DNA from 3 places in the Pseudomonas sp. IT-P253 genome. Region 2 is predicted to be linked to each of the others. Evidence: predicted binding sites of a transcription regulator. Region 2 holds the regulator's gene; each other region holds the start of a gene.

Region 1 (4,243 bases), on a different contig from region 2:
TGGCGGTGGGTTCGTCGTGCAGGGTCAGGGCGACCGGGCCGCCGACCGCTGCCGGGACCTGGATCGACATGGGCAAGCCTTCTGCCAGCCAGGCCGTCAGGCCACCGTCAACGTAGTGGTACTGGGTGTGGCCGATGACATCCAGCAACCAGATGAATCGCCCGGCCCAACCGCCGCCCTCGTCGTCATAGACCACGTAGACCGCATCGGGGTTGTGTCCCAGTTCGCCGAACAATGCTTCAAGCGCGGCGTGGGTCGGCAGCAGGCCTGGCGCAGGCGCCTGACCCAGCTGTGTGCGTTTGGGATCGACAAAACGTGCGCCGGGAATATGCCCTTCGGTATAGCGGGCGGCGCTGGTCAGGTCCACCAGAATCAGTTCGCGGGCGTCGAGACGGGCGAGCAGATCGCTCGGTTCGATCACCAGCGCCAAGCCAGAGAAGTCAGACATGTGAGGTCTCCAAGCACAAAAGGGAGGATTGTAGCGCAGCGTCATGGGGGCCTGTTATCCGTTATTTCAGGTGCCGGAAATAACGGATAACAGGCCCTAGCGCTGGCTGAAGTTGTGCAGTGCCTTTTCGATGCACTGTGCGGTTTTGCCGAAGGCTTGTACGGTGATTTCCGAGAACGGCCCGCCACCCTGATCCGCCACAACGATCATGATCACCCGGCCATTATTGACCAGTGAGCGCAGCAGCAAGTGTTCGCCGCTGAACCGGGAGCGCAGGCTGGCCGGCAGCAGCGCTGAAAACTGCGCATTATTGGCCGGTGTCAGGCGCACTTGGGCCTGCTGCGAGAGCAGGCGTTGCAGCACGGCGCTTTGGCTCACCAGGAAGTTTTGCCCGGCCGCTTCTTTTGGCAGTCCGGCGGTTTGATGCACGCGCAGATTAGCGTGAGTGCGGTCGGCCATCAGGATCATCACGCGACGCATGCCGCATGCGACCAGCGCGTCCCGGGCCGAAATGGTCAAGTGCATGGCGTTGGTGAAGCGGCTCGGCTCGACCAGCAACTCGGCACATTGTTTGCGCCACTTCGCCAGGTCTTCGGTGGTGGGGGCGGGGGCCGGCAGCAAAGCGGCGTGTTTACGGTTCATGCCCCACGGCCAGATCAACGATTCGGCCGGGTGCCAGAGGTCCGGCATGCCGTGATGGCGGGCGCTGTTCGTCGCCTGTTGGTGCAACTGCTGCTGCACTTCGTTCATCGGCATTTGCAGGTAAAGGCTGGTCAGGTACTGCCAGCGTTCACTGTGTGGGCTGTCCCAGGCGTGCTGGGCCGACAACGCCAAACCGTTAGCCAGCAGCACTGTATTAGCGGGTTGATTGAGCCAACGGCGCAGGGTCGGGTCGTCGTCGAGGCGGTTCTGCTGACGCAGCGGATGATCGCTGTCGCGAGCGATGCGCAGGACTTTCACCAGTTCGCGCTGCTCAGTGAGCAACAGCCGATAGCCCTGCTGCACCCAGATCGGCAGTCGCCAGATGTCCGCCAGCGCCTGACCGATTTCCAACAGGCGAACGCCGAACAGTTGCTTCTCGACTTTGCGCGCCGACTCGCCCTTGTGAATCACCCGCAACTCCCATTCCTCAAGCAGTTGCGGGTGGGCCAGAGCCAAGGGCCAGAACGGCGAAAGAAACAGCAGGCTGCCCCAATGGATGTCCTGCCACAGTCGCGCCAGGCGATTGGCGAAAAAGCCGTTGGCTTGTTGGGTGGCGTGCTGGCTGATCAGCTGAAGCTGACGCAGGGCGACGGGGATTTGCGAAGAAGGTTCGACTGACAGCCGGGCGAGCAGCTCTTCGGTGCGTTTCAACCCCAGGCGATTGATCGCTATTTCAAGGTTTTCCGCAGGTTCGGTCATGCTGCCATGGGTGTAGCGGTTAGCTTCGCGAATCACGCTCAGGGCCAGGGCCGGGCTGTCCTGCATCAGTTCGGCGATGTCGCGCAGGGAGCTGCGGTTATCGGCAATGGCCCTGCAGACTCGGTCGTGGCTGTCTTGCGGAACCGGTAGGTGCACACCATCCAGAAGCTTGACCCAGCCTTCAAGTGTGGTCGGTTTTTGAGTTGCAGTGCTTGTTTCATTAGCCATGGCTGGACGGGATCATCAAAGGCTGTAAACACGCCCGGCGCGGGCTAGATTGGCTTTTCGCCTGAACTGGCTATAGTCTGGCGCAGTTTTGCCGATAAGTAGAAGAAGAGATTTTTTAACTTCCGAATATGACCTTGAACCCGACTCAGTAAGTGCTCCCCTACCTATGGCTAAAATTATCGGCATCATCGTCGTATTCGCGAGCGTGCTTGGCGGATACGTGCTCTCCCACGGCAAGATTGCCGCCTTGATCCAGCCCTTCGAGGTGATGATCATCGGTGGTGCGGCCCTTGGTGCATTCCTCCAGGCCAACCCTGGTTACATGACGATGCACGTGCTCAAGAAATCCCTGGGCATGTTCAGTTCGCGCTTCACCCACACCTTCTATCTTGAAGTGCTGGGCCTGATCTACGAGATCCTTAACAAGAGCCGCCGCGAAGGCATGATGGCCATCGAGGGCGACATCGAAGATGCCGCTGCGAGCCCGATTTTCGCCAAATACCCTGCGGTGCTCAAAGACGAACGCATGACCGCGTTCGTCTGCGACTACCTGCGCATCATGTCCTCTGGCAACATGGCTCCCCATGAGCTGGAAGGCCTGTTCGACATGGAGCTATTCAGCCTCAAGGAAGACCTTGAGCACCCGTCCCACGCGGTGAACGGCATCGCCGACGCCATGCCCGGTTTCGGTATCGTCGCCGCGGTACTGGGTATCGTGGTGACCATGGCGTCCCTGGGTGAGGGCGATCAAAAATCCATCGGCCTGCACGTCGGCGCGGCACTGGTCGGTACGTTCTTCGGTATTCTCGCCGCGTACGGCTTCTTCGGCCCGCTGGCCCATTCCCTGGCCCACGATGCCAAAGAAGAGCTGAACGTTTACGAAGCCATCAAGGCCTCGCTGGTGGCTTCGGCTTCCGGCATGCCGCCGTCGCTGGCCGTGGAATTCGGGCGCAAGGTTCTTTACCCGGCGCACCGTCCGAGCTTCGCCGAGCTGGAACAAGCGGTTCGCGGTCGCTAAGCCATGGAAAATAATCAGCCGATAATCATCAAGCGCGTCAAGCGCATCGCCGGCGGGCATCACGGGGGCGCCTGGAAAATCGCCTTTGCTGACTTCGCCACGGCGATGATGGCGTTCTTCCTGGTGCTATGGCTGTTGTCTACGGCGACGCCGGAACAGAAGATCGCCATCGCCGGTTACTTCAAAGATCCGGTCGGCTTCTCCGAAAGCGGCACGCCGTTCATCATCGACCTGGGCGGCACGCCCACCCTGGCGCCCGAGAAAACCCTCAACCCTGAGGTGAAATCCCAGCCACAGCCCGACAAGGTGACTGTCGACACCGATCAAGTCGAAGGCATGGCTGAACAGGTCGAGAAGGAACGTCTGGAACTGTTGCTGCAAGAACTGCAGAACAAGGTTGAGCAAAGCCCACAGTTGCAAAAGTTTAAAGACCAGATTCTGTTCGATATCACCCCGGATGGCTTGCGCATCCAGATCATGGACGCCGAAAACCGCCCGATGTTCGACTCCGGCAGCTCCCGTCTGAAACCGTATTTCGAAGACATCCTGCTGGCCATGGCCGACACCATCAAAGCGGTGCCGAACAAGATCAGCATCAGCGGCCACACCGATGCCAAGCCGTACGCTGGTACCGGCGATTTCGGTAACTGGGAACTGTCGGCCAACCGTGCCAACGCGGCCCGCCGTGCGCTGATTGCCGGCAGCTACCCGGAATCGCAAGTGGCGCGAGTCGTCGGTTATGCCTCGTCGGCATTGTTCGATCGCGAAAACCCGCTCAATCCGATTAATCGCCGTATCGATATCGTGGTGCTGACCAGGAAAGCCCAGCGCGCCATCGAAGGTTCGCAAGGTGCCGAGCCTGCGCCAGAGCCGGGGCAAGGGCAGGGTGGTCCGGGCGAAGTGCCCGCCAAACCAGTCGACCCGAATGCACTTCCGGCGGATAAGGAGCCATTGCCTGCGCATGAACTTCGGCAGCGTCTGAATCTTTTCGATAGCCCAGCTGTGAAGCCGGCGGAGCCACCGAAGCAGTGACCCACGAAAAAGCCGACAGCGATGTCGGCTTTTTTGTGCGTGTAAGATTGAATTTAGATCTGTCGGACTGCAGTAAAAGTCAAGGAATTAGGCTTGGTCCGAGAATCGCGTAGGAC
Region 2 (4,243 bases):
GTCAGGCCTGGCGCATGTTGCTTGCGTACCTGGCGCGAATGATCCTCACACCGGAGATCGAGCCGCTGGAAGAGGGCGGTGTGATTGCCATGGTCGGTCCTGCCGGCATGGGCAAGACCACCACCCTGGCCAAACTGGCCGCCCGCTACGTGCTCAAGTACGGCGCGCAAAACATCGCGCTGGTGAGCATGGACAGCTACCGTATCGGTGCTCAGGAACAGCTCAAGACCCTCGGCCGGATCCTCAATGTGTCGGTGACACACGTCGACCCGGGCCAATCGCTGGTTCAGGCGCTGGATCCATTGCTGCGCAAGCGCGTGGTCCTGATCGATACCGCCGGCCTTCAGGCCAGCGATCCGGCACTGCGCATGCAGCTGGAAAGCCTCGCGGGTCGTGGCATCAAATCGAAAAATTACCTGGTTCTGGCAACCACTAGCCAGAAACAGGTTCTAACGGCCGCTTATCACAGTTACAAGCGCTGCGGGCTGGCCGGGTGCATCCTGACTAAACTGGATGAAACGGCAAGTCTGGGCGAGGTGTTGAGCCTGGCCATCAGTCATGAATTGCCAGTGGCGTACCTGACCGATGGCCCGCGGATCCCGGATGATTTGCATCTGCCGCGCCGTCATCAGTTGGTCAGTCGCGCCGTGAGTGTGCAAATGCAGGAAGAACCCAGCGAAGAAGCCATGGCTGACATGTTCGCTGATATTTACCACAGCCCGACCAAGCAGGTCGGCTGAGGTAGTAATGAACAGTTTTTATACCTACATCGATGGTCTGCCATGCATTGTTCCATCTGTGAACGCGCAGCCAGTAATGTGGCCTCCGTCTATGCAAGACAAGGTAAAGAAATAACATGGGCAGCATGCATCCCGTACAGGTGATCGCGGTGACCGGCGGCAAAGGTGGCGTCGGCAAGACTAACGTGTCAGTGAATTTGTCACTGGCCCTGGCTGAACTCGGCCGTCGCGTCATGCTGTTGGACGCCGACCTGGGTTTGGCGAACGTCGACGTCCTGCTGGGACTGACACCCAAACGCACCCTGGCCGACGTGATCGAAGGCCGATGTGAGCTGCGCGACGTTCTGTTGCAGGGCCCTGGCGGCATCCGCATCGTCCCGGCCGCGTCCGGCACCCAGAGCATGGTTCATCTGAGCCCGGCTCAACACGCCGGCCTGATCCAGGCGTTCAGCGATATCGGCGACAACCTCGACGTATTGGTGATCGACACCGCCGCGGGCATTGGTGAATCGGTGGTCAGTTTCGTCCGCGCCGCGCAGGAAGTCCTGCTGGTGGTGTGCGATGAACCGACCTCGATCACGGACGCTTACGCACTGATCAAATTGCTTAACCGCGATTACGGCATGAACCGCTTTCGCGTCCTGGCCAACATGGCCCAGAGCCCGCAGGAAGGTCGCAACCTGTTCGCCAAGTTGACCAAGGTCACGGATCGCTTCCTCGACGTCGCCTTACAATACGTCGGTGCGGTGCCATACGACGAAAGCGTGCGCAAGGCCGTACAGAAGCAACGTGCGGTCTATGAAGCGTTCCCGCGTTCCAAGTGCTCTCTGGCGTTCAAGGCCATTGCGCAGAAGGTCGATACCTGGCCGCTGCCTGCCAACCCCCGTGGGCACCTGGAGTTTTTCGTCGAGCGCCTCGTGCAACAAACGGCAGGACCGGTTCTATGACAGCCAGTGGCTACAACTTCTACAAGAAGTCGGCACGTGACGCGCAGTACGAGCTGATCGAGCGTTACGCGCCACTGGTTAAACGCATTGCTTACCACTTGTTGGCCCGTCTGCCGGCCAGTGTCCAGGTCGAAGACCTGATCCAGGCCGGGATGATCGGTCTGCTGGAAGTATCGAACAAATACGACGCCAGCAAAGGCGCGAGTTTCGAGACGTACGCGGGCATTCGAATCCGCGGCGCAATGCTCGATGAAGTCCGCAAGGGGGACTGGGCGCCACGTTCGGTCCACCGCAATACCCGGATGGTCAGCGACGCAATTCGCTCGATTGAAGCTAAAACCGGTCGTGACGCTAAAGATCACGAGGTTGCGGCCGAACTCCAATTGAGTCTCGACGATTATTACGGGATTTTGAACGACACCCTGGGTAGCCGCTTATTCAGTTTCGATGATCTGTTGCAGGACGGCGAACACGAAGGGCTGCACGAGGATGGCGCAAGTGCTCATCTCGAGCCGTCACGCGATCTGGAAGATGAACGCTTCCAGGCGGCGCTGGCGGACGCGATTGCCAATTTGCCGGAGCGTGAGCGACTGGTGTTGGCGCTGTACTACGACGAAGAGCTGAACCTGAAGGAAATCGGTGAGGTCCTGGGGGTCAGTGAATCGCGGGTCAGCCAGTTACATAGCCAGTGCGCGGCCCGCTTGCGGGGGCGTTTGGGGGAGTGGCGAGCGCGCTGAAGGCAGTGTGGGGACGCTGCGAACGTGGCTGGTGTGGTGTTGAACTGCGCCGGTCTCGATCTGTTGTGCTCCAGACAGTCATTGAGTGCTTTGCCAGATTGATTGAAATGGCGCGTCCAGGTGCTGGGCGCGTTTAAGACTGCTTGGAGGTCGAATTGGACAAGAACATGAAAATCCTCATCGTTGATGACTTCTCAACGATGCGGCGGATCATAAAAAACCTGTTGCGTGACCTTGGGTTCACCAACACGGTCGAGGCCGACGATGGCACCACTGCCATTCCGGTTCTCAACAGCGGGAGCATCGACTTTCTGGTAACGGACTGGAACATGCCTGGCATGACCGGTATCGATCTGCTGCGTCACGTGCGCGCCGATGAAAAGCTCAAGCACCTGCCGGTGCTGATGGTCACCGCTGAAGCCAAGCGCGAGCAGATCATCGAAGCGGCCCAGGCCGGCGTTAACGGCTATGTGGTCAAACCCTTCACGGCCCAGGCGTTGAAAGAAAAAATCGAGAAGATTTTCGAACGCATCGGTTGATGGACTGCGCCACGGGGGAGCTATGGAGCATAAAGAATTTTCACAGGGCGATTTTGAATCGACCCTGAAAAAACACGCGGTCGAATTGGTCGAGAGCCTTGAAAAAGGCAGATTCGGCGACGCTGTGCAATTGATCCATGAGCTCAATCAGACCCGTGACCGCGGCCTGTATCAGGAAGTGGGCAAGCTCACCCGGGAGCTGCATAGCGCGATCGTCAATTTCCAGATTGACCCGATCATGCCGCAAGCCGAGGAAGTCTCGCAGATCACCGATGCCACGGAGCGTCTGGGCTACGTGGTCAAGCTGACCGAGGCAGCGGCCAACCGCACCATGGATCTGGTGGAAAACTCTACGCCGCTGGTCAACAGCCTGAGCGAAGAAGCCCAGGCCTTGAGCACGGACTGGGGGCGGTTCATGCGTCGCGAAGTCGGGGCGCAAGAGTTCCGCGAACTGGCCCGGCGCGTCGACGGTTTCCTGACGCGCAGCCGTGAAGACAATCGCGTTGTGTCGAGCAACCTCAACGACATTCTGCTCGCCCAGGATTACCAGGACCTCACCGGGCAGGTGATCAAGCGTGTGACCCAATTGGTCACCGAAGTTGAAAGCAACCTGCTCAAGCTCGTGCTTATGGCCAGTCAGGTAGATCGCTTTGCGGGCATCGAACATGACCGTGAAGCGATACTTGCAGAAAAAGATCCACAAAAACATCTCTCTCAGGGTGAAGGTCCGCAGATTCATGCCGATAAAAGAGAAGACGTTGTGTCCGGTCAGGACGATGTGGACGATTTGCTATCCAGTCTTGGATTTTAGGTTTTTAGACCTGTTAGGAGCACCCCATACATGAGCTTCGGCGCCGATGAAGAGATCCTTCAGGATTTTCTGGTTGAGGCCGGCGAGATTCTAGAGCAACTGTCCGAACAGCTGGTCGAGCTTGAAAGTCGACCTGATGATGCGGACTTGCTCAATGCAATTTTTCGCGGTTTTCACACTGTAAAAGGGGGCGCCGGCTTCCTCCAGCTCAACGAGCTGGTGGAGTGCTGTCACATCGCCGAGAACGTGTTTGACATCCTGCGCAAGGGTGAGCGTCGCGTCGACTCGGAACTGATGGACGTGGTTCTCGAAGCGCTGGACGCGGTGAACAGCATGTTTACCGAAGTCCGCGAACGCAGCCCGATCACGGCTGCAACGCCTGAATTGCTTGCTGCTCTGGCCCGTCTGGCCGAGCCGCAAACCGCTGATGAGTCGGCCCCGGTTGCCGAGGTGCTCCAAGCGCCTGTCG
Region 3 (4,243 bases), on a different contig from region 2:
CGGCCATGCATCAAGGCATTGGCCACGCCGACACCGATGATCGAACCAATCAGCGTGTGCGACGACGACGCTGGCAAGCCCAGCCACCATGTGCCGAGGTTCCACAGGATCGCCGCGATCAGCAGGGCGAAGATCATCGCGAAACCGGCGGAAGAACCGACTTGCAGAATCAGCTCCACCGGCAACAGGGCGATGATGCCGAACGCCACCGCGCCGCTGGACAGCAGCACGCCGAGGAAATTGAAGAAACCGGACCAGACCACCGCGAAATGCGGCGGCAGCGAATTGGTGTAAATCACCGTGGCCACCGCATTGGCGGTGTCATGGAAACCGTTGACGAACTCAAAGCCCAACGCAATCAGCAGCGCCACGCCCAACAGCAGAAACGGCGTCCACGTGGTCACCACGGTGCCGAGTTCGCTCATGTCGTGCATCAGGCTGTAGGCCGTGAACAACAACCCGCAACCCAGCACGGCAAAAAACACCACGATGGTGAGCAGGCCGGGTTTTTTGTCGAGTTGCGGTTTGGTGCCGCTGACGGGAGCCTGTGCAGCGGCGGTAAAGGTAGGAGTAGCCATAACGGACAATCCTGAGTAAGGAGGAGTATCGGTCATGATCGTTGCTGAATGTTACAGAGAAACTGCCTCAGATCAGGGTTTGGTTTTTTTGCCGGGGCATTGATCCAAATGACACGGACCTGTAGCAGCTGGCGAAGCCTGCGTTCGGCTGCGAAGCAGTCGTAATTGCGGAACTCTCGGTGTGCCTGAACGAATCACGACTGCTTCGCAGCCGAACGCAGGCTTCGCCAGCTGCTACAAGAAGCGCGCAGGCTCTCAATAATCCTGACGCTTGCGAAACGCCCAGCGCCCGGCAATCGCGGTAAACGTCACGACCAGCGCCACCAGAATCCAGAACCCTTCGGGGTCCCCTGAAAGCGGCACACCACCCACGTTCATGCCGAAGAAACCGGCGATGATGTTGATCGGCAATGCCAGCACCGTGACCACGGTCAAGGTGAACAGTGTGCGGTTGCTCTGTTCGTTGAGGTTGGCGGCAATTTCTTCCTGCAACAGCTTGATCCGCTCGCCCAGTGCGGTGAGGTCGTTGATGATCAGCGCAAACTCCTCGGTGGACTTGCGCAGTTCCTTCACGTCTTCTTTTTGCAGCCACTGTGGCGGGCGATTGAGCAGGCGCAGCAACGAGCCTGGCTCCAGCGCCAGCAGCCGTTGCAAACGTACCAACACCCGGCGATTGGCGCCCAGTTCCGCACGGTTGGTCGACAGTCGCGAGGACAGCAACTCGTCTTCGATCTGATCGACACTCTGGCTGGTCTTGCGCACGATCTGGGTCAGCACTTCGCCCTGGTCGCGCAGCAAATGCACGAGCAATTCCAGTGGTGAGCGAAAGCATTCACCGCCCTTTACCGACGAACGCAGTTTGTCCACCGAATGCAGTGGTTGCAGGCGTGCGCTGATGATCAAACGACTGCGGGCGCAGACCCACAACGTCGAGACATCGGACGAAACCATGCTGCTGAGGTTGAACACCACGTCGTTGACCACCGCCAGCAACGCCGAGTCCACGTGCTCGATGCGGGTCGAGCGCGAGCCTTCGTGCAAGGCTTCGAAAAACTCGTCCGGCAAATCCAGATTGCTTTTCATCCAGCGCTCGCACGCGGCATGCGCCAGGTTCAGGTGCAGCCAGAGAAATTCGTCGCTGTCGTCCAGTTGTTGCAGGCAGTGCAACGCCTTGGCCGAATCGATCTCCCGACCGCGTTCGCCTGGGCGAAAACTGAAACCGTAAAGCAGGCCGAACAGGTCTGAGTCGCGATGGCTTTGATCGATGCTGTGGTTCATTAGTGCTCGCAATGGGGGCGCAATCGCTTTATGTAGCAGCTGGCGAAGCCTGCGTTCGGCTGCGCCCCTGTGGGAGCGAGCCTGCTCGCGAAGAGGCAGTGTCAGTCGACATAAATGCAGCTGACATATCGCCTTCGCGAGCAGGCTCGCTCCCACAGGGGCGGGTCGCGTTACGGCGGGGTTCGCAGGTTCACGTGAGCCGCATCATCGCAAGGAGTTTTGACAGTTTTGTGACCGTTGAATGAAGGCTTGATAGTGGCCATGCCGGTGGTCGGAATGTATTCAAGAACCGCTCTGGCATGCCGATTACGCAGACGTTAACTTGCATGGCTTTGGCCTCGAACCAAGGTCGCAGACAGGGATGTCCGGACACTTTTCACGCCGCGTTGTGGCGTGCCTCATCCCTGTCATGAGTATCACTTGATGCTGCAAAAATCCCTGAGAGCACAAATCCTCGCCTTGTTGAGTGGCAGTCTGTTGGCCATGTTGCTGATCGCCCTGGCCTGCTTTCATTTCCTGTCCAGCGGCGTACAGAGCTACGCGAATCTGATCGATGGCCCACTGCACACCTCGCAACTGGTCGACGAAGCCAACCTGCAATTCAAAGTGCAGGTTCAGGAATGGAAAAACGTCCTGCTGCGCGGCAAGCAACCGGCCGATCTGGACAAATACTGGAAACAGTTCGAAGACCGTCAGCGCGACGTGCAGCGCATCCTCGGCGAACTGGCCACGCAGAAAGGCATCGAGCCGCTGCTCAAAACCCGCATAGAACGCCTGCGCGACGAACACCGACAGTTGGGCGCGGCTTACCTGAAGGGCCGCGATGCTTATGTGGCAGCCAGTGCCGACCCCTTCGCTGGCGACACCGCCGTCAAAGGCGTGGACCGTGCGACCAGCGATCAGATGAGCGAACTGGTCAGCGAGTTACGTAAGCAGGGCGCCGAGCAGTCGACGCTGATCAGCGCCAGCGCCGATCGTACTGTGTTGCTGGGAATCATCGTGATGCTCGGATCAGGTCTGTTGATCGGCCTGTTGAGCCTGTGGCTGGTCAACCGCAATCTGGTCGAGCCGATTCGTAAACTGATCGAGTACGTGGCGCAACTGAGCCAGGGCAAGTTTGCCGAGCGCGTGGCCAGCAGCCGTCAGGACGAGTTGGGCAAGCTGGCGATAGCGGCCAACACCTTGCGCGATTTTCTCGCCGAAACCTTCAGCCATTTGCAGCGCAGTGCCAAGGATCTGGACAGCGCCAGCGGCGAGCTGAATTCGATCGCCAGCCTCATGGCTGGTGGCACCAATGAACAGTTCAATCGCACCGATCAAGTGGCCACGGCGATGAACGAAATGTCCGCCACCGCTCAGGAAGTCGCACGTCACGCCGCCGACGCGGCCCGTGCGGCCGACGATGCCGACCAGTCCGCCCAGCAGGGCGAAAGAGTCATGCAGGGCACCATTCACACCATCACTCAAATGCGCGGCGAGATCGCCAATACCGCCACGGTTATCCGTCGTCTGGAAACTGACAGTGGGCGCATCGGCAAGGTGCTGGAAGTGATTCGCGGCATTGCCGAGCAGACCAATTTGCTGGCACTCAACGCGGCCATCGAAGCGGCGCGTGCCGGTGAAGCCGGGCGCGGTTTCGCGGTGGTGGCCGATGAAGTCCGCAGCCTGGCACAACGCACGGCGGCGTCGATCATCGAGATCAACCAGATCATCCAGACCGTACAAACCGGAGCGGTGGACGCGGCCCAGGCGATAGAAAGCGGTCAGTCGCGCAGTGAAGAAAGCGTCCAGCAAGTGACCGAGGCCGGCGCCATGCTTGAGCGAATTACCCTCGCGGTGGAAGCTATTCGCGACATGAACCGCCAGATCGCTACCGCCGCTGAAGAGCAGACGTCGGTAGCCGAAGACATCTCGCGCAACCTCACCGAAATCACCAGCATCGCCAGTACCAACCTGGACAACGTGCAACGCACCGAAGCGGCGAGCCACAACCTGCACGGGTTGTCGGGGCAATTGAATGAAGTGACGGCGCGCCTGAACGCGTAATGAACAATTTCAGCGATCGAGCCCGATACTGAATGCACAAAAGCCGCACGATCCGAACATCGTGCGGCTTTGTTATACGGGCATCAGGTGTCTTGTTTGCTTTTCAGGACTTCGCCGGTGGCGGCGTTCAAATCCACGTCCCATTCAACGCCTTTAGCGTCGCGCACTTCGACTTCGTACTCATAGCCGTTGAAGTGGTTGTCCAGGTCGCGGTCGGTAATCGTGGCCCCCGGGTGCAACTTCAGCACGATCTGGTCCAGCGCTTCCTGCGGCTTGATCTTGCCTTCTTTGACCAGTTGAGGAATCTGATCGATCGGTACATCACCAGCCTGGGCCATGCC

The links. Region 2 encodes FliA, which starts transcription of late flagellar genes. Its sites were predicted from a motif close to CTAAAGTTTNNNNNNNNNNNGCCGNTAA; they were not measured.
Region 1: the regulator FliA is predicted to act here: its motif matches at 2,148-2,175, upstream of motA (flagellar motor stator protein MotA).
Region 3: the regulator FliA is predicted to act here: its motif matches at 2,138-2,165, upstream of ACM6IR_RS10590 (methyl-accepting chemotaxis protein).

Annotation. Positions count from the first base shown of each region.
Region 1 is NZ_CATKPT010000033.1:167,474-171,716, reverse strand. Features, by position in the region: gene rhdA (thiosulfate sulfurtransferase) at 1-448, opposite strand, end outside; gene ACM6IR_RS18035 (HDOD domain-containing protein) at 545-2,077, opposite strand; gene motA (flagellar motor stator protein MotA) at 2,244-3,095, shown strand; gene motB (flagellar motor protein MotB) at 3,099-4,127, shown strand.
Region 2 is NZ_CATKPT010000003.1:61,822-66,064, reverse strand. Features, by position in the region: gene flhF (flagellar biosynthesis protein FlhF) at 1-740, shown strand, start outside; gene fleN (flagellar synthesis regulator FleN) at 857-1,687, shown strand; gene fliA (RNA polymerase sigma factor FliA) at 1,684-2,424, shown strand; gene ACM6IR_RS01650 (chemotaxis response regulator CheY) at 2,592-2,963, shown strand; gene ACM6IR_RS01645 (protein phosphatase CheZ) at 2,986-3,774, shown strand; gene ACM6IR_RS01640 (chemotaxis protein CheA) at 3,805-4,243, shown strand, end outside.
Region 3 is NZ_CATKPT010000016.1:18,565-22,807, forward strand. Features, by position in the region: gene ACM6IR_RS10580 (inorganic phosphate transporter) at 1-578, opposite strand, end outside; gene ACM6IR_RS10585 (transporter) at 834-1,856, opposite strand; gene ACM6IR_RS10590 (methyl-accepting chemotaxis protein) at 2,277-3,902, shown strand; gene ACM6IR_RS10595 (PepSY domain-containing protein) at 3,986-4,243, opposite strand, start outside.